3 regions of the Kocuria sp. ICS0012 genome follow, and region 1 is predicted to be linked to each of the others. Evidence: predicted binding sites of a transcription regulator. Region 1 holds the regulator's gene; each other region holds the start of a gene.
The links. Region 1 encodes HrcA, which represses chaperone genes, less so after heat shock. Its sites were predicted from a motif close to TTNGCACTCGNNNNNNNCGAGTGCNAA; they were not measured.
Positions count from the first base shown of each region.

Region 2: a site for HrcA is predicted at 2,140-2,166, ahead of groL (chaperonin GroEL). Genes of this name have one in related genera too.
Region 3: a site for HrcA is predicted at 2,364-2,390, ahead of A5728_RS11095 (Hsp20/alpha crystallin family protein). Genes of this name have one in related genera too.

Region 1 is NZ_LZMM01000031.1:10,143-15,865, reverse strand. Features, by position in the region: gene hemW (radical SAM family heme chaperone HemW) at 1-678, shown strand, start outside; gene A5728_RS04210 (DUF4870 domain-containing protein) at 684-1,115, opposite strand; gene A5728_RS04205 (DUF3097 domain-containing protein) at 1,329-2,207, opposite strand; gene hrcA (heat-inducible transcriptional repressor HrcA) at 2,371-3,393, shown strand; gene dnaJ (molecular chaperone DnaJ) at 3,456-4,598, shown strand; gene A5728_RS04190 (16S rRNA (uracil(1498)-N(3))-methyltransferase) at 4,595-5,356, shown strand; gene A5728_RS04185 (GerMN domain-containing protein) at 5,379-5,723, opposite strand, start outside.
Region 2 is NZ_LZMM01000071.1:75,158-80,880, forward strand. Features, by position in the region: gene A5728_RS11565 (RNase H family protein) at 1-120, opposite strand, end outside; gene groL (chaperonin GroEL) at 360-1,994, opposite strand; gene A5728_RS14900 (hypothetical protein) at 2,251-2,577, opposite strand; gene A5728_RS11580 (DUF3263 domain-containing protein) at 2,729-2,953, opposite strand; gene A5728_RS11585 (uracil-DNA glycosylase) at 3,013-3,696, shown strand; gene A5728_RS11590 (siderophore-interacting protein) at 3,716-4,567, shown strand; gene A5728_RS11595 (threonine/serine exporter ThrE family protein) at 4,572-5,723, opposite strand, start outside.
Region 3 is NZ_LZMM01000069.1:37,208-42,930, reverse strand. Features, by position in the region: gene A5728_RS11100 (MMPL family transporter) at 1-1,597, shown strand, start outside; gene A5728_RS11095 (Hsp20/alpha crystallin family protein) at 1,757-2,251, opposite strand; gene A5728_RS11090 (ChaB family protein) at 2,511-2,930, shown strand; gene A5728_RS11085 (GNAT family N-acetyltransferase) at 2,994-3,473, opposite strand; gene A5728_RS11080 (1-phosphofructokinase family hexose kinase) at 3,535-4,497, shown strand; gene surE (5'/3'-nucleotidase SurE) at 4,717-5,574, shown strand.

The sequences.
Region 1 (5,723 bases):
AGCGTGGACCTGATCTACGGTACACCGGGGGAGAGCGTGGCCGACTGGCGCACCTCGTTGGAGGCCGCGCTGGCCATGGACCCCGACCACGTCTCCGCGTACTCCCTGATCATCGAGGACGGCACCAAGCTGGCCGCCCAGATCCGCCGCGGTGAGGTGCCGGACGTGGATCCGGACGACCAGGCGGAGAAGTACACGCTCGCGGACGCGCTGCTGTGCGAGGCCGGGTTCGAGTGGTACGAGGTGTCCAACTGGTCCCGCGCGGCCCACGGGCGCAGCGCGGTGCAGAACCGCAGCGTGCACAACCTCGCGTACTGGCGCAATCAGGACTGGTGGGGGATCGGCCCGGGGGCGCACTCACACAGTGACGGCGTGCGCTGGTGGAATCTCAAGCACCCGTTGCCCTACACGGCCGCCGTGCGCCGGGGTGACTCACCGGCCGTGGGCCGCGAGACCTTGGATGGCGAGACGCAGTACGTGGAACACGTGATGCTCGGGATCAGGATCCGTGAGGGAATCCCGCTCGAGGGGCTGCGCCCGGAGGGGCGGCACGCGGTGGCCGGATTGATCGCCGACGGCTGGCTGGACGGCGCCGCCGCCCTCCGCGGGTCCGCGGTCCTCACGGACGCGGGGCGTCTGATGGCCGACGCCGTGACGCGCCGCTTGCTCGACTGGTGACCGTGTCAGGAGTTGCGGGCCGCGAACTTGTCGTAGAGGTGGGTGTTGAACCGGTACTGGTGCGGTTCGCCGCGGTTGACCGTCACGCCCGCGCGCACGGAGGTGATGGCCAGGAACAGCCAGGTCACGGCGGCGATGACCGAGAAGAGCCATCCGATGAACGGGATGAGTGAGAGCACGATGCCCGCGAGGATCACCAGGGTGGGCAGCATGGTGTAGTTGGCGGCTTCCCGGGATTCCTGAGCGGTGAAGGGACCGCGGTCCTTGAACACCCGGTGGATCATGTAGCTGGGCAGTACGCCCACCACGCCACCCAGGTGGGCGAGGGTGGCCCACTGCCGGTCCTGGGACACGTCCAGGGGTTGCGCCACGGGGGCCACGGACTCGAACGGAGTCTCGGCGGAGCGAGTGGAGGGGGAGGGAGCAGCGTCAGTCACGAGCGGGTGTGCCTTTCACGGGCGGTAGCCATCCGGGTCGGTGGACGCCGGTGCTCCCATCCTACGGTCGTTCCCGCGTGGCTCGCGCCGGACGACGGCACCAGGCGTCACCGACGCTGAGGGTTACCGCTAACGCGGGTCACCGAAGCCGTAGACCACCGGCTGTGAGCGCCGTCGACGTCGTGGGTCACCGCAGGTCAGGCGCAGCCCGGGTCAGGAATCGGCGGCGTCCGGGGCGGTGAGGAAGTCGATGAGCTCCTCCACGCGGCCCAGCAGGGCCGGTTCGAGGTCTGCGTACGTGTTCACTCGTGCAAGGATCGCCTGCCACGCCCGCCCCACGTCCTGGGGTGTGCGGTGCGGTAGGCCCAGCGCGCGTGCCATCCCGGTCTTCCAATCCACCCCGCGCGGGATCACGGGCCACTCCCGGATCCCCAGGGCGCTGGGCTTCACGGCCTGCCAGATGTCCACGTAGGGGTGTCCGAGGATGAGCACATTGTCCCGGGCACCCGGGACCGCGAGCGCCTCCTGGGCGATCCTGGACTCCTTGGAGCCCGCGACCAGGTGGTCCACTAGGATCCCGAGCCGGCGCTGCGGGCCGGGGTGGAACTCGGCGATGGCTGAGGGGAGGTCGTCGATCCCGTGCAGGGGTTCCACCACGGTGCCCTCGACCGCGAGGTCGTGGCCCCACACCTTGGCCACGAGCTCGGCGTCGTGGTACCCCTCGACCCACACACGCGACTCCTTGGCCACGGACGCGCGCAAGTTCTCGACCTCGACCGACCCCGAACGCGTGATCCGGGGCTTGGCCGGGGCGCTGCGGGTCTCGGGCGGGCCCAGCCGCACGGGTTCGCCGTCCAGGAGGAAGCCCGGGCCCAGGGGGAAGGACTTCACGCGCCCGTGCCGGTCCTCCAGACCCACCACGCGCATCCCGCCGATGGTCTCCACGCCCACGACGGCCCCCACCCACCCGGTCTCCACGTCCTCGAGCACCATGTCCCGGGCCACGGGGACGTCCCGGGAGACGGGACCGGTGCGGGCGACGTCGGGACTGCCTAGGTCCTGGGGACCCCAGGACCAGCCGGATGCGTTCACGGGCGACTCCTCCACGTCGTGCCGCGGCGCGAGCGCGCCGCCGGGCAGGCGAATCAGCCGCGAGCGTATCAAAATCGGCCCCTGACCCACGGGCCCTTGACTGCCAGGATTAGCACTGTGAACTCTTGAGTGCCAGAATTGCCAGCAACGGGAGGTGAGACACATGGAGCATCCGCGCCGAGCGCAGATCCTGCGCGCCATCGTGGAGGACTACGTCCATTCGCGTGAACCCGTGGGGTCCAAGGCGCTCGTGGAACGCCACCGTTTACCCGTCTCCTCCGCCACGGTGCGCAACGACATGGCCGCCCTCGAGGAGGACGGGCTGATCGTGGCACCGCACACGAGCTCGGGTCGGATCCCCACGGACCGAGGTTATCGCGAGTTCGTCAATCAGATCGCAGCCCTGGAGCCCCTCACCTCCGCCCAGCGCCGCGCGATCCAGGTGTTCATGGACGGCGCCCAGGACCTGGACGACATCATGGAGCGCACCGTGCGCCTGCTCGCCCAGCTCACCCACCAGGTGGCCGTGATCCAGTATCCCGTGCGCACCGGGATCACCGTGCGCCACGTGGAACTCGTGGACGTGGGGGACGCCCGCGTGCTCGTGATCCTGATCCCCACCACCGGACGCGTGGCCCAACGCACCGTGGAACTGCCCGTCACCCTGACCGAGGCCCAGCTGCTGGAGCTGCGCGCCCACGTGCTCGCACGCCTGCTCGGCACGCCCGTGGAAGACGTCCCCGACGCCGCCGTGACCCTGCCCCCGGTCCTGCCCGAGGAACTGCGCGACGCCGGGACCGCGGTGACCGGGGCGCTCGCGGTGCTCGCAGCGGTGTCGGACGAACACCGCTTGGTGATGGCCGGGACCGCGAACCTCGCGCGCTTCAGCGGGGACTTCCCGCAGAGCATCTCCCCGGTGCTCGAGGCGCTTGAGGAACAAGTGGCCATGCTGCGATTGTTGTCCGAGATGCAGCAGGACGAACGCGGGGTCGCGGTGCGCATCGGCTCCGACCACAGCGACGACCCCCTGGCGGAGGCGTCCGTGGTGGCCACGGGTTACGGTCCGCACGCCGCGTCCAAGGTGGGAGTCGTGGGGCCCACACGCATGGACTACCCCACGACCATGGCCTCCGTGCGCGCGGTGGCCCGCTACCTGTCCAAGAACCTGGGGGCTGAGCGCACGTGAGCGCCGCCCGCCCCGCTCGACCGTAGAACCGTAGAACCGACGAAAGAAGAAACGACGACATCGTGAGCGATCACTACGAAACCCTCGGCGTGAGCCGGGACGCCAGCGCCGAAGAGATCAAGCGCGCCTACCGCAAGAAGGCCCGCAAACTCCACCCGGACGTGAACCCCTCACCCGAGGCCGCCGAGGAGTTCAAGCGCGTCTCCCACGCCAATGACGTCCTCTCCGACCCGGACAAGCGTCGTGTCTACGACGCCACAGGCAACGAGAACGGCACGGACACCGGCTTCGGCGGGGGCTTCCCCGGCACGGGCTTCGGCTTCTCCGACATCTTCGAGACGTTCTTCCAGGGCGCGGGAGCCGGTGGCCAGCGCGGCCCCCAGTCCCGCACCCGCCAGGGCCAGGACGCCCTGATCAACGTGCGGATCTCCCTCAAGGACGCCGTGTTCGGCATGGAGAAGGACATCACGGTGGACACCGCCGTCGTGTGCCCCACGTGCCAGGGCACGTGCTGCCAGCCCGGCACGAGCCCCGTGACGTGTACCATGTGCCGCGGCTCCGGCCACATGCAGTACCAGCGCCAGTCCATCCTGGGCATGGTCACCACCCAGGCCCCGTGCTCCCAGTGCAACGGCTTCGGCACCGTCATCGAGAGCCCGTGCCACGAGTGCTACGGCGAGGGCCGCGTGCGCGACCGCCGCCCCCTGACCGTGAAGATCCCCGCCGGCATCCAGTCCGGCAACCGCATCCGCCTGAGCGGCCAGGGTGAGGCCGGCACCGCCGGCGGACCCAACGGCGACCTCTTCGTGGAACTCAAGGTGGATCCGGACCCCACCTTCCTCCGCGAGGGCGACGATCTCCACGCCCGCCTGCGTATCCCTATGACCGCCGCCGCGCTCGGCACCACCGTGAGCCTCGAGACGTTCGACGGCGCTCGCACGGTGGACGTCGATCCCGGCACCCAGTCCGGTGCGACCGTCACGCTCGACGACTTGGGCGTCACCCACCTGCGGGGCAAGGGCCGCGGGGACCTCAAGGTGCACTTCGAGGTGGAGACCCCCAAGGACCTCTCCTCCGAACAGCGCGAACTGCTCGAGCGACTCGCCGAGCTGCGCGGTGAGGAAGCAGCGGACGGTACGACCGTGAACACCAACCACTCCGGTGGGTTCTTCTCCCGGTTGCGGGACCGGTTCAACGACCTGTGACCAACCCCGTCTTCCACGTCCCCGCCGAGGACCTCTCCCGGGCGCACCCGGGGGAGGTCCTGGACGTCGCGGGTCCCGAGGCCAAGCACGCGGTGACCGTGCGGCGCCTGCGCGCGGGGGAGGCCCTGGACCTCGTGGACGGGCACGGCACCCGTGCGGTGTGCACGTTCGACTCCGGGGCCAAGGACCGGATGAGCGTGACCGTCCAGGAGATCCACCACGACGCCGCGCAGCAGCCGGAGTTCACGCTGGTGCAGGCACTTGCCAAGGGGGACCGGGACCTGCAGGCCGTGGAGGCCGCCACGGAACTCGGGGTCTCCCGGGTGATCCCGTGGCAGGCGGAACGCAGCATCGTGCGCGTCCACGCGGACCGCGCGGCCAAACTCATGGCCAAGTGGGACTCCACCCTGGCCGCGGCGGCCAAGCAGTCCCGGCGCGCCCGCTGGCCCGAACGCGGTGACTGGGTGGACACCGCGGGTCTGGCCCGGCTGATCGCTGCGGAACCCCAGATGCTGTGGCTCGTGCTGCATGAATCGGCGAGCCCACGCTGGTCCACCCCGGACGTGACCCGGTGGGGCGATCGGCCCCGGATCGCGGTGATCGTGGGCCCGGAAGGAGGGATCGGTGACGGAGAGCTCGAGGCGTTGTGCGCCGCCGGTGCTCAGCCGATGCGCCTGGGGACCACTGTCATGCGATCGTCCACCGCGGGACCCGCGGCACTGGCCGCGCTGCACGCGGTGCTCGGGCTCTGGGACTGACCCGGGACCCAACGGGGAGGGCTCAGTCCCCGGCGCGCACCGTGATCGTGTGATCGTCGGACACGGTGGTGCCGGAATCGTCCGTGCCGCTCACGCGCACGGTGTACGTCCCGGGGTCGAGCGTGACACTCGTGCGTAGTTCCGTGCCCGTGGTCGGATCTGAGCCGGGGGAAGCGGGTGCGATGTTCCCACTGTGCACGACGCGGTCGTCCTCGAGCACCTCCCAGCGGGCGTCACGCACCGAGGGCAGCACGCGGGCGAAGACCGTCACGAGGCTCTTGGGTTCCGCCCCGGTCTGGGGGTCCACGAGCCACACGGGCGCGGCCAGTGCGGAGTCACGCGTGAGCGGGGCATTAAGTTCCACGGC
Region 2 (5,723 bases), on a different contig from region 1:
GTTGTTGGTCCCGTGGGCCCAACCCCCCGCGCGCCACGAGGTGGGATCGATGTACCAGGCCCACCCCGCGGGTCCGGGGTTGCCGAGCGCGGAGCCGTCCGCGGAAGCGATGATCGTCATGCGCTCATCCTCGCAAAACCTCCCGACACGTTGAACCACCGCCGCTGACAGGCGATCGCCCGGTCCCGCATTGGCCCGCGGTTCAGCGGACCGCCCCGGGGCCACCACCCGGGCGCGCGAAGAGCACCCGGGTGCGCGAGCACTCCCGGAGATGCGAGAACCCCGGGGACAGCACGTGTCCCCGGGGTTCTCGAAATGCCCGCCCGTGTAGCGGGCGGAACTCACTCAGAAGAGCGAGATCACATCATGCCGCCCATGCCACCCATGGGATCGGCACCCGCGCCCGCACCGGCGGCCTCGGGCTCGGGCTTGTCCGCGACCACGGCTTCGGTGGTCAGGAACAGCCCGGCGATGGACGCCGCGTTCTGCAGGGCGGAACGGGTCACCTTGACGGGGTCGTTGATGCCCGCGGCCATGAGGTCCTCGTACTCGCCGGTGGCGGCGTTGAGGCCCCAACCGGTCTCGAGCCCGCGCACCTTGTCCACAACCACGCCCGGCTCGAGACCGGCGTTCAGCGCGATCTGCTTGAGCGGCGCGTCGATCGCGACCTTGACGATGTTGGCACCGGTCGCCTCGTCCCCGGACAGCCCGAGGGACTCGAAGACCTTGGCACCGGCCTGGATCAGGGCCACGCCACCACCAGCGACGATGCCCTCCTCCACGGCGGCCTTGGCGTTGCGCACGGCATCCTCGATGCGGTGCTTGCGCTCCTTGAGCTCGACCTCGGTGGCGGCACCCGCCTTGAGGACGGCCACTCCGCCGGCCAGCTTGGCCAGGCGCTCTTGCAACTTCTCGCGGTCGTAGTCGGAGTCGGAGTTGTTGATCTCCGCACGGATCTGGGCCACGCGACCCTCGATCTCCTCCTGCGTACCGGCGCCGTCCACGATGGTGGTCTCGTCCTTGGTCACCACGACCTTGCGGGCCTGGCCCAGCAGGTCGATCGTGGCGGACTCGAGCGACAGGCCCACCTCTTCGGTGATGACCTGGCCGCCGGTGAGGATCGCGATGTCCGCAAGCTGGGCCTTGCGGCGGTCACCGAAGCCGGGGGCCTTGACGGCCACGGACTTCACGGCACCGCGCATCTTGTTCAGCACGAGCATGGCGAGCGCTTCGCCGTCCACGTCCTCGGCGATGATCAGCAGCGGCTTGCCGGCCTGCATGATCTTCTCGAGTACGGGAACCAGGTCCTTCACGGCGGAGATCTTGGAGTTGACGATCAGGATGTAGGGGTCCTCGAGGACGGCTTCCTGACGGTCGGCGTCGGTCACGAAGTAACCGGAGAGGTAGCCCTTGTCGAAGCGCATGCCCTCGGTCAGCTCAAGGTCCAGCCCGAAGGTGTTGGACTCCTCGACGGTGATGACGCCTTCCTTGCCGACCTTCTCCATGGCCTCGGCGATGAGCTTGCCGATCTCCGGGTCCGCGGCGGAGATGGACGCGGTCGCGGCGATCTCCTCCTCGGTCTCGATCTCCTTGGCGGAGGACAGCAGCTGCTCGGTCACGGCGGCCACGGCCTTCTCGATGCCACGCTTGAGGGACAGCGGGTCCGCACCGGCGGCCACGTTGCGCAGGCCCTCCTTCACGAGGGCCTGGGCCAACACCGTGGCTGTGGTGGTGCCGTCACCGGCGACGTCGTCGGTCTTCTTGGCGACCTCCTTGACGAGCTCGGCGCCGATCTTCTCGTACGGCTCCTCGAGCTCGATCTCCTTGGCGATGGACACGCCGTCGTTGGTGATCGTGGGGGCGCCCCAGGACTTCTCGAGGACCACGTTGCGTCCGCGCGGGCCGAGGGTGACCTTGACGGCGTCCGCGAGGGTGTTCAGGCCCCGCTCGAGGCCGCGGCGGGCTTCTTCGTCGAATGCGATCATCTTTGCCATGTGTTTCGTCCCTCCTGGACGGTTGACAAACAAGACTTGTCATCACGATGCCCGCGACGGACGGTGCCGCGCCGCGATCCTCACCGCGCCGCAACCACCTCACCGTGATGTCACTCGTCCGCCGCGCGACCACCACCGGACCCGGTTAGCAGTCCACGCGACTGAGTGCTAATCCCATAGTGGCACTCGTCATGCCGGAACCGCAAACGCCCTGCGTCCAGTGGACTCAGGTTTCGTCCCCGGCTGAACGGGCGGCTCAGGCGGCCGCGGGGGCTCCGGGCACGACGTCGCTCGCGGCCGTCCCGAGCGCCACGGCACCCACCGCGGAGGCACCGGCCGCGACGTCATCGTCCGGGGACACCGCAACGGCTGCGGCGGGGAGGGCGAGCGCTTCCTGGGCCGTGCGCGGGGCGTTCACAAAGGCCACCGCCCCCAGGACGAGGGCGAGCACACCGGTCACGAGGATGACCAGGAACTTGCCCCGGGACCCCGCTCGGGCATTCGGGTTATGGCCTCGGTGGGCACCCTGCCTGGCGCCGTCCTCGGGGACGTCGTCGAACTCGTCACGGGGGTACTCGCTCATGCTGTGGCTCTCCTCAACGAACGGCGGGATCAGGGGCGCCGACCCGCGGGTGCCGGGACCGTGGGACGGCGTGCGCCCCGCCTGCCGGACCCGCGGCGGTCAGGGGTCCGCGGTGCGCTGCCCACTATCCCACGCGCACCCGGGGACCCACTCAGCGATTGCGCGCGCGGCGCAACCGGGAGATCAGCATGGGGGCGTGGCGCGCGGCGGCCTCTGAGGAGATCAGGGCGTTGAGCCGCTGATAGTAGTGCACGGGGCTCAACCCCAGGCGGGAGCGGATCGCGGACTCCTTGGCGCCGCGGTACTTCCAGTGCTCGGACTCCAGGTCCAGGATGGCCCGGTCGAGCTCGTCGAGGCCGTCGCCCGTGGTAGACATGGGCTCAACCCTAACGCTCCGGGCGGCACCCGGAGGCCGCACGCCCTGGAGGTCGCACCGTGAACACCCCGCCCCCGTTGCACGAGATCATGAACGAGGAGTGGGCCCGTGCCTTGCAACCCGTGGAGCCGCAGATTCGGGCCGTGGGCGAGTTCCTGCGCGGCGAACACGCCGAGGGCCACCACACCCTGCCCGCTGGGGACCACATCTTCCGCGCGCTTCGCGAGCCGATGTCCGCGGTCAAGGTGTTGATCGTGGGCCAGGACCCCTACCCCACCCCGGGCCACGCGATGGGCCTCTCGTTCTCGGTGGCCCCGGACGTGCGCCCGATCCCGCGGTCCCTGCAGAACATCTACAAGGAACTGCACTCCGATCTGGGGATCACACCGCCCGCGCACGGGGACCTGTCCTCGTGGGCCGAGCAGGGCGTCATGCTGCTCAACAGGGTCCTTACGGTGCGCGCGGGCTCCCCCGCGTCCCACCGGGGCAAGGGCTGGGAAGCGGTCACGGAGTGCGCGATCCGCGCGCTCGGGGCGCGCGAGCAACCCCTCGTCGGCATCCTGTGGGGTCGCGACGCCCGCGGCACCAAGGACTGGCTGGGTGGGGCGCCCACCGTGGAATCGGTGCACCCGTCCCCGTTGTCCGCGTCCCGGGGGTTCTTCGGTTCCCGCCCGTTCTCCCGCGCCAACGAGCTGCTGCAACAACAGGGCGCCCAGCCCGTCTCGTGGGAACTGCCCGCGTAGCAACACCTACGCTGGACGCATGGCACAAACTCCGGCGCGACCCCGCAAGCCCCAGCTCAATCTCACGGTCACGGACCGGATTCAGCTCTCCCCGGGCATGGTGCGCGTGGTGTGCAGGATCGAGAACGCCGAGCAGTTCCAGGACATGGAGGCGCCGGAGAAGTACGTCAAGCTCGTCTTCTTCTCCGCAGCCACGCTCGCGGCGACCGCGCCCGGCGCGTTCCCCGACTACTGGGCCGCGCGCGAAAACGCCGCACCCCAGGACCAGCCCGTCACGCGGCACATGACCCTGCGCCACACGGAACCCGACACCGAGACCGTGTGGATCGACGTCGCCCTGCACGGCACCGAAGGCTATGCGGGGCCGTGGGCGGATGCCGCGTCCCCCGGAGACCGGATCGTGGCGCTCGGCCCGGGCGGCAAGTGGCTCCCGGATCCGGCCGCCGCGTGGAGCGTCTTCGCTGGCGACGACGCCGCCGTCCCCGCCGTGCTCGCGAACCTCGAGGCGCTGCCCGCCTCGGCGCGCGGAGAAGCCGTCCTGGAGGTCGAGGACGCCTCCCACGAACTCGACCTCACCGATCTCGCGATCCCCGAGGGCGTCCGGGTGCGCTGGGTGCACCGCGCCGCTCAGCAGGACGGTGAGCGCGCCCTCGTGACGGGACTCGCGAACGCCGCGTGGCCCGAGGACACCGCGGGGGTGCAGGCGTTCGTGCACGGCGAGCGCGAGGCCATGAAGGCTGCCCGGAAGGAACTGCTCGACGTCCGCGGGCTCGAGCGTTCGCAGGTATCCCTGTCCGGGTACTGGGCGGCCGGGCGGGCCGAGGAGACGTTCCAGGCGGAGAAGAAGCTGCCCGTGGGCAAGATCCTCTGACCGGTCAGCGGCGGCGGTTGCGCCGCTGGGAGAGGTACTGCATCCGCTCGATAAACGGGCGCATGAGGTACTTGGCGAGCACCACGCCCGCCGCGAGGAGCACGATGGACACCATGGCGTTGACGAGTCCCGTGATGCCGTCCCCCGTGGTCTCGTTCTCCACGGTGATCGCGTACATTCCGCGGAACAGGCTCAACCCGGGCAGCAGGTAGGTCATCGCGGGGATCGCGAGGATCGCCTGCGGGATCTTGGCCCTCGCCGCGAGCAGCGCGGCCACGCAACCGCTCGCCACAGCCCCCACGCCCGTGGCCAATCGTGTGCTGGGATCGAAGCTGCCGATGCCGTGGTAAAAACCGAGGCCCACGAGGGCCGCGGCCACGGCGGGCAGCAGGTGACGCGGCTTCGCCTGCATGGTGATCGCGATCAGAGCGGTGGAGATCAGCATGAACACCGTGTTGGTCATGGCTGCCGCGGGTGTGAACCCGGACTGGGAAACGTCAATCCGTGGGACCCCCAGGTGCGCGGACAAGGTGATCCCCAGGGCGATCCCGGCCACGATCCCCAGGAACGCCATGGCGGTGGACAGTAGTCGTCCGGCCGCGGTCACGGGGAAACCGTTGATCGCGTCCTGCATCGTGGAGACCATGCGGGTGGTGGGCAACAGCATGATGATCCCACCGGCGATGACCCTGGGCGGGGACACCTCGACCCCCACCGCCGAGATCAACAGGGCACCGAGCGTGACCACCAGGGCGTTGGCCGCGAGGGAGAAGAACTCCGGGATCCGCCACGCCCCCAGTTTCGCCGTGACGGACTGCACCACCACGGAGGAGACCACGGCCACGAGCGCACCGGCCGGGCTGCCGCCGATCGCCAGCGTGATGGTCCCCGCCGCGATCACCGTGGCGAGCCACACGACCCACTTGGGGTAGGGCTTGGGTCGGGCGTTGATCCGGGCTAGCTCCCGTTCGGCGTCCCGCAGGGGCGTGTTGCCCTCGATGATCCGGGTCACGAGCTGATGGGAGTCCGCGAGACCCGAGTAGTTGTCGGTCCATGAACGCACCACGCGCATCACGGTGTGGCTCGAGGTCGAAGAATCGCCCCACGGGTCCTGGCCGGTGCGCGGCGCGGAGCTCCCGCGCTGCTCCCCCGTGGT
Region 3 (5,723 bases), on a different contig from region 1:
CATGGCCATGATCCGGCCCATCGGCTTCGCACTCGCGATCGGCGTTCTCCTGGACGCGTTCGTGGTGCGCATGCTCCTGATCCCCGCGGTCATGCGTTTGCTGGGCGAGAAGGCCTGGTGGCTCCCGCGCTGGCTGGACAAGATCCTCCCGCACGTGGACGTCGAAGGTGAGTCCCTCGCCGTGCAGGGTGCCGGGCAGTCCGGCACGGTCTCCGAGGGCGACGCCGCCGGGTCCGCCCCCGTCACCGGTCGCCATCGCGCGGTGTCCGGGAAGCGCCGGGGAAAGTCCGGTCACGGGCAGCACGCCGCGACCGCCGCCGTGGCCACCGCGGGTGCGGCCGGTGCGGCCGGTGTTTCCGGTCGGACGACGTCGCACGGTCACCGTGCCGGGGCCGGCGAGCGGACCCACGGTCATGCCGGGAACCACCGCACCGCGGCCGATCACCGTGCCACCTACCACCGGGGATCCGAGCGTCGCTCGGCTGGGCAGCACCATGCCACCGGGGCCCCTCTCGGTGCCGTGGCCGATGACGCCCAGCGCCGCGGTGAGCCCGCGGGCGCTGCCGAGAATGGGGGCTCCCGCGAAGACACCGCAACGCCCGGGACCGCGGGGACCCAGCGGCGTCGCGGTCGGCATGCGGCGGCTTCCACGAGCACGTGCATCGCCGAGGACCGGGCCGCCAAGCCGGCCGCGGACGTGATCGTGCGCGCCGCGGACCCGGTGCTGCGCGCCACGAACCAGGCGTTGCGGGTGCTCCCGGATGTGCTGGATTCCGAGGAGAAGCTGCTCGAGTCCCTGGCCGTGCGCGGCGAGGAAGCGGCACCGCACAAGGCGATGCACAAGCGCGCGAGCTTCGAGAAGGTCATGGTGGCCGGGTACCCGGTCATCGTCGCGCGGCCCAAGGCGGCCATCACCCGGGCGGACGCCCCGGTGGTCGTGCACTGGCACGGCGGCGCGTACGTGAACCCCATGACCACGGTGCACTGGCGCTGGATCGACGCCCTGATGCAGCGCACCGGGGTCACCGTGGTGGTGCCGGGCTACGGGCTCGCCCCCGATCACACGGTGGACGAGGCGCTCGAACTCGCCGACGGCGTGTGGGACCTCGCGCGGTCGTTCGGCCCACGGGTCTTCCTATCGGGTGACTCCGCCGGCGGTGGTCTGGCGCTGGCCCAGGCCATGCGACTGCGGGACGCGGACGATCGCGGCGTGGCGGGTCTGATCCTCATGGCCCCGTGGGTGGACACCACGGTGACGAACCCCCAGATCGAGGCGTACCGGGACGCGGACCACATGCTCGGTACCGACGGCGCTCGGGCCGCCGCTCGGTGGTGGGCCGGCACACGGGACGTCACCGACCCCATGGTGAGCCCCGCGTTCGGCGACGTGCGCGGACTGCCCCGCACATTCGTGCTGCAGGGTGACCGGGACATGCTCTACCCGGACACCATGGAGTTCGTGGCCGAGCTGGTACGAGCAAACGTGGACACCACCGCGGTGGTCTGTGAGGGCGGACCGCACGTGTACGCGCTCATGGTCTGGACGTCGCGCGCGTCCGAGGACCTCGACCACGTGGTGCGGTGGATGAACCGCTGACCCCGTCGTGAACATGAGTGTGCCCCGCAGGGTGACCTGCGGGGCACAGTCATGTCATGGGGCGGTGAGCCCCCGATTGAGCAGGCCTGTTCCGACCGGGTGGATTCGCCGGTCAGTGCCGGTGAAGGGTCGGTCCTGATCGGCCCTGTTCGGTTCTGGTTAGTCCTGCGACCCCTCGGAGTCCGTCTGCACGTTCTGCGAGCGGTCCTCGTCCGAGCCCTTGTCGTGCTCCAGGACCACGTTGTCGTGGTGTTCCTGGCCGGTGGCCACCTGGATCTTGCGCGGCTGGGACTTGGGGGACACGGGGATGGTCACGGTCAGCACGCCGTTGTCGTACGCGGCGGTGATGTTCTCCGTGTCGATGCCCTGGCCCAGGTTGAGCTGGCGGACGAACGAGTGGCTGCGGCGCTCGCGCACGATCCACTTGGTGTCCTTCTCCGCGGAGGGCAGACGACGCTGCGCACGGATGGTCAGCAGCTGACCGTCCACGTCCACGTCCACGCTCGTGGGATCGATGCCCGGCAGGTCCGCGGCAAGGTAATAGTTGGCGCCCTGACGGTAGAGGTCCATGGGCATCTGCTCCAGGCTGTTGCGGCCGGAGAGGACCTGGTTGGCAAAGTTCTGGACCTCGGAGAACGGGTCGAATGTAGCCATGACGATTACTCCTTCACTCTGCGGCACCCACGTGCTGTGCCCCGCGAACCGGTCGATTACCCGCGTGGAGCCATCACGTTTCTTGAGTCTCTGTGACTCAACAACGTCTAATGTAGCAGGCTGTCGGCGGAAGTGCTAGTCATTGACGCACGAAAGCTGAGTGGCACTGACTCAAGCAGCGGGCGGGCCTGTCGCAGCGGCGTCGGCGGCGCGTAGGATCGAGCCACCAGTGACACCCGAACGCTCTGAGGAGGCCCCCGTGCCCAAGGCGAAGAAGAACGGCCACGCGCGTCAGGACGAGATCCCGTCCACGCTGCAACGCTCGGACGAGAAGGCACAGGACACGTTCGCGCAGACCTACGACTCGGCGCAGGAGGAATACCACGACGACGCCCGGGCGGCGCGCACCGCGTGGTCGGCCGTCAAGCACACCCACGAGAAGGTCGGGGACCACTGGGAGCCCAAGGAGCACAACGGGCCCTCGGACGACAGCGCCGAGAAGGGCGGCCTGAACTCGGAGGACACCGCCGGCGGGGTGGACGCTAACGCCAGCAAGGAGCACCTGTACGAACTCGCCCAGGAACTGGACATCACGGGACGCTCGGACATGACCAAGGACGAATTGGTCGAGGCGATCGACAAGGCCAACCGGAAGAAGACGCGCGAGGCCCGCGACTGAGGTTCACCGCTCGGCGGGCTCATACCCTGCGGGTTTATGACTGCTGGCCTGCGATCGGTGGGGCTACAACTGGCGGGCCAGGAAGACCGAGGCCGTGGTGGCGTCGTGGAAGGAATCCACGGGCTCGTAGCCGCGCTTGCGGAACATCGCGATCCCCTCGGTCATCTCCTCGTTGAGGGAGACCACGGCCGTGGTGGCGCCGAAAGCGCGCACCTTGTTCTCGAGTGCCCGCACCAGGGTGCGCGCGTGGCCCTGTCCGCGGTGTTCCGGGGTGACCCAGATCCGGCGCAGTTCCACGCGGTCGTCGTCGAGTTTGCGCACCGCGCCGCACGCGATGACCGAGCCCGTGACCAAATCCGTCATGAGGAAGAAATCCCCGTGCGGCGGAGTGACGTCCTCCGGGCCGGTGACCTCGGTGAGTTCGGGATCGAAACCGCCGTCGATCCGGTTGTTCAACTCGCTGAAGTACGCGCTCAGGGCGCGCAGCGTGTGCTCACTGGCGGCCTGACCTTCCACGATACGAACCGGTGCGGTGACGTTCATCCCACCATGGTGACACCTTGGTGTGCTGTTCACCAGCGCCCGTGTCATGTAGCTTTCGTTCGTGACCGAGACCCGCCCCGGCCCCAAGCCGCGTATCTCCATCCTGGTTCCCACTCCGCTGCTGATCACGGAAATCACGGAACCGGCTGCGCATCGCAACCGCAGTTCCCACGAATCGGACGTGCACATGCACCCCGGCGGGCAGGGGCTGTGGGTGGCCCGGATGGCCGGGTCGCTGGGGGCGGACGTGTCCGTGAGCGGGCCGTTCGGCGGGGAACTGGGCTCGCTGATCCGCACCATGCTGGACGGGTTGGGCATGCAGGTCAATGCTGTGCGCTACGGGTACGGCAACGGCGGATACGTCTACGACCTGCGCGGCGAGGACCGGGAGACCGTGGCCCATATGCCGCCCCCGGAGCTCTCCCGCCATGAACTGGACGATCTCTACGGCACGGCGTTCGTGGACGCGCTCGCCTCGGACGTCCTCACGGTCACCGGGGCCGAACCCGGGGACGTGGTGCCGGCGTCGTTCTTCGGCCGCCTTATCCGGGACACGCGGGATGCCGGGACCACCGTGGTCGCGGACCTCAGCGGCAAGCCCGCACTGGCGGCCGTGGCGGCGAACGTGGACGTGCTCAAGATCAGCCACGAAGAGGTGCTCGATCTCGAGCTCGTCGCGGAGGACACCGCGGAGGCCCTGGTGAGCGCCGGACACATGCTGCTCGAACGCGGTGCGGGCGCCGTGGTGATCTCACGCGCCAAGGACCCCGCGCTGCTCGTGGAGAAGGATTCCGTGCGGGAGGTCTCCGCGCCGTCCATCACACCGCTGGACCACCGAGGGGCGGGGGACTCGATGACCGCGGGGATCTCGGTGGGTCTGGCGCGCGGTTTCGATCTCGTGGAGGCCGTGGCCCTCGGTGCATCAGCGGGAGCGCTGAACGTGGCGCGCCGCGGCCTGGGGACCGGCAACCGCACGACCATCGAGAAGTTCGCCCGCGAGATCACGGTGCGCACGCTGTCCTGACGTTCCGGGTGCTTGACCTGTGGCTCTCCGATTCGGTGCCACGACCCGGCTCCGGCTCGACGCGCCGAGCAGTTCGGTCTGACGCCCAGTGCACCCTGACCGGACGTGGTCGCGGGCAGTTCGGCCCGTGTGAAGCGTGACCGGGTTGGTCCTCCTGGGTGGCCTGGCCCGAATACCGGGCTCTGGTCCGCGTGACGGGCGCGTGTCACCATGGTGCACATGCACATCCTGGTCACCAATGACGACGGCATCTCGTCCCCGGGGCTCGCGGTTCTGGTGCGCGCCGCACTGGATCGAGGGCACACGGTGAAGGTGGCCGCACCCGCCGAGGAGTACTCGGGTGCAAGTTCCTCCCTGTCCGGGGAGGAGATCGACGGCCGGATCGCGCTCGTCGCAGCCGCGCCGCCCGGGATGCCGCGCGACGTGGACTGCGTGGGCGTGAAGGCCGCACCCGCATTGATCGCGTTCCTGGCGTCCTATGGTGCGTTCGGCCAGCGGCCCGATCTCGTGCTCTCGGGGGTCAACCTGGGCGCGAACACGGGCAAGGCCACATTGCATTCCGGCACCGTGGGGGCGGTCCTGACGGCCGCGTCCCACGGGATCCCCGGCATCGCGGTGTCCATCACGTCCGGCGCGCCGCAGCACTGGGACACCGCGCACCTGGTCACCCGGTTCGCGCTCGAGCGATGGGAGACCCGTCCGTTCGACGAGTGGATCCTCAACATCAACGTCCCCGACGTCGCCCCCGAACGCCTCCGGGGACTCAAACCCGCGCGGTTGGCGGGCTTCGGCGCGGTGCAAGCTCAGATCGGCCGCGGGGACGAGAAGCACATCGCCGTCACCTACAGCGCCGAGACCGGCCCGGAGGAACCCGACAGCGACCACTACCTCCTCACCCACGGCTGGGCCACGGCCACCCTGCTGCGCGCCCCGGTGGACGACCCCCACCAGACCCTGCGCACCTTCGCCCCGGACGCTCTGGGCATCACCCCTCGCGATCCCTCCGCCGACGACGCCGCACCCGCCCCCCTCGACGACGTCACCGTGGACGCCGCCACGGTCATGCGCCGCACGTGACCCGGAGCCTCTGCTGTCGTGGCGTGGAACATAGTGAAACGGCGATACCCCAGTGACCCGCCCCGGGAATGCCCGCCCATGTGACCCTCACAAACCTTTGGGCACGCGGAAACCACTATCGAAACGCTGGGCACGCGGAAGCCAGTATT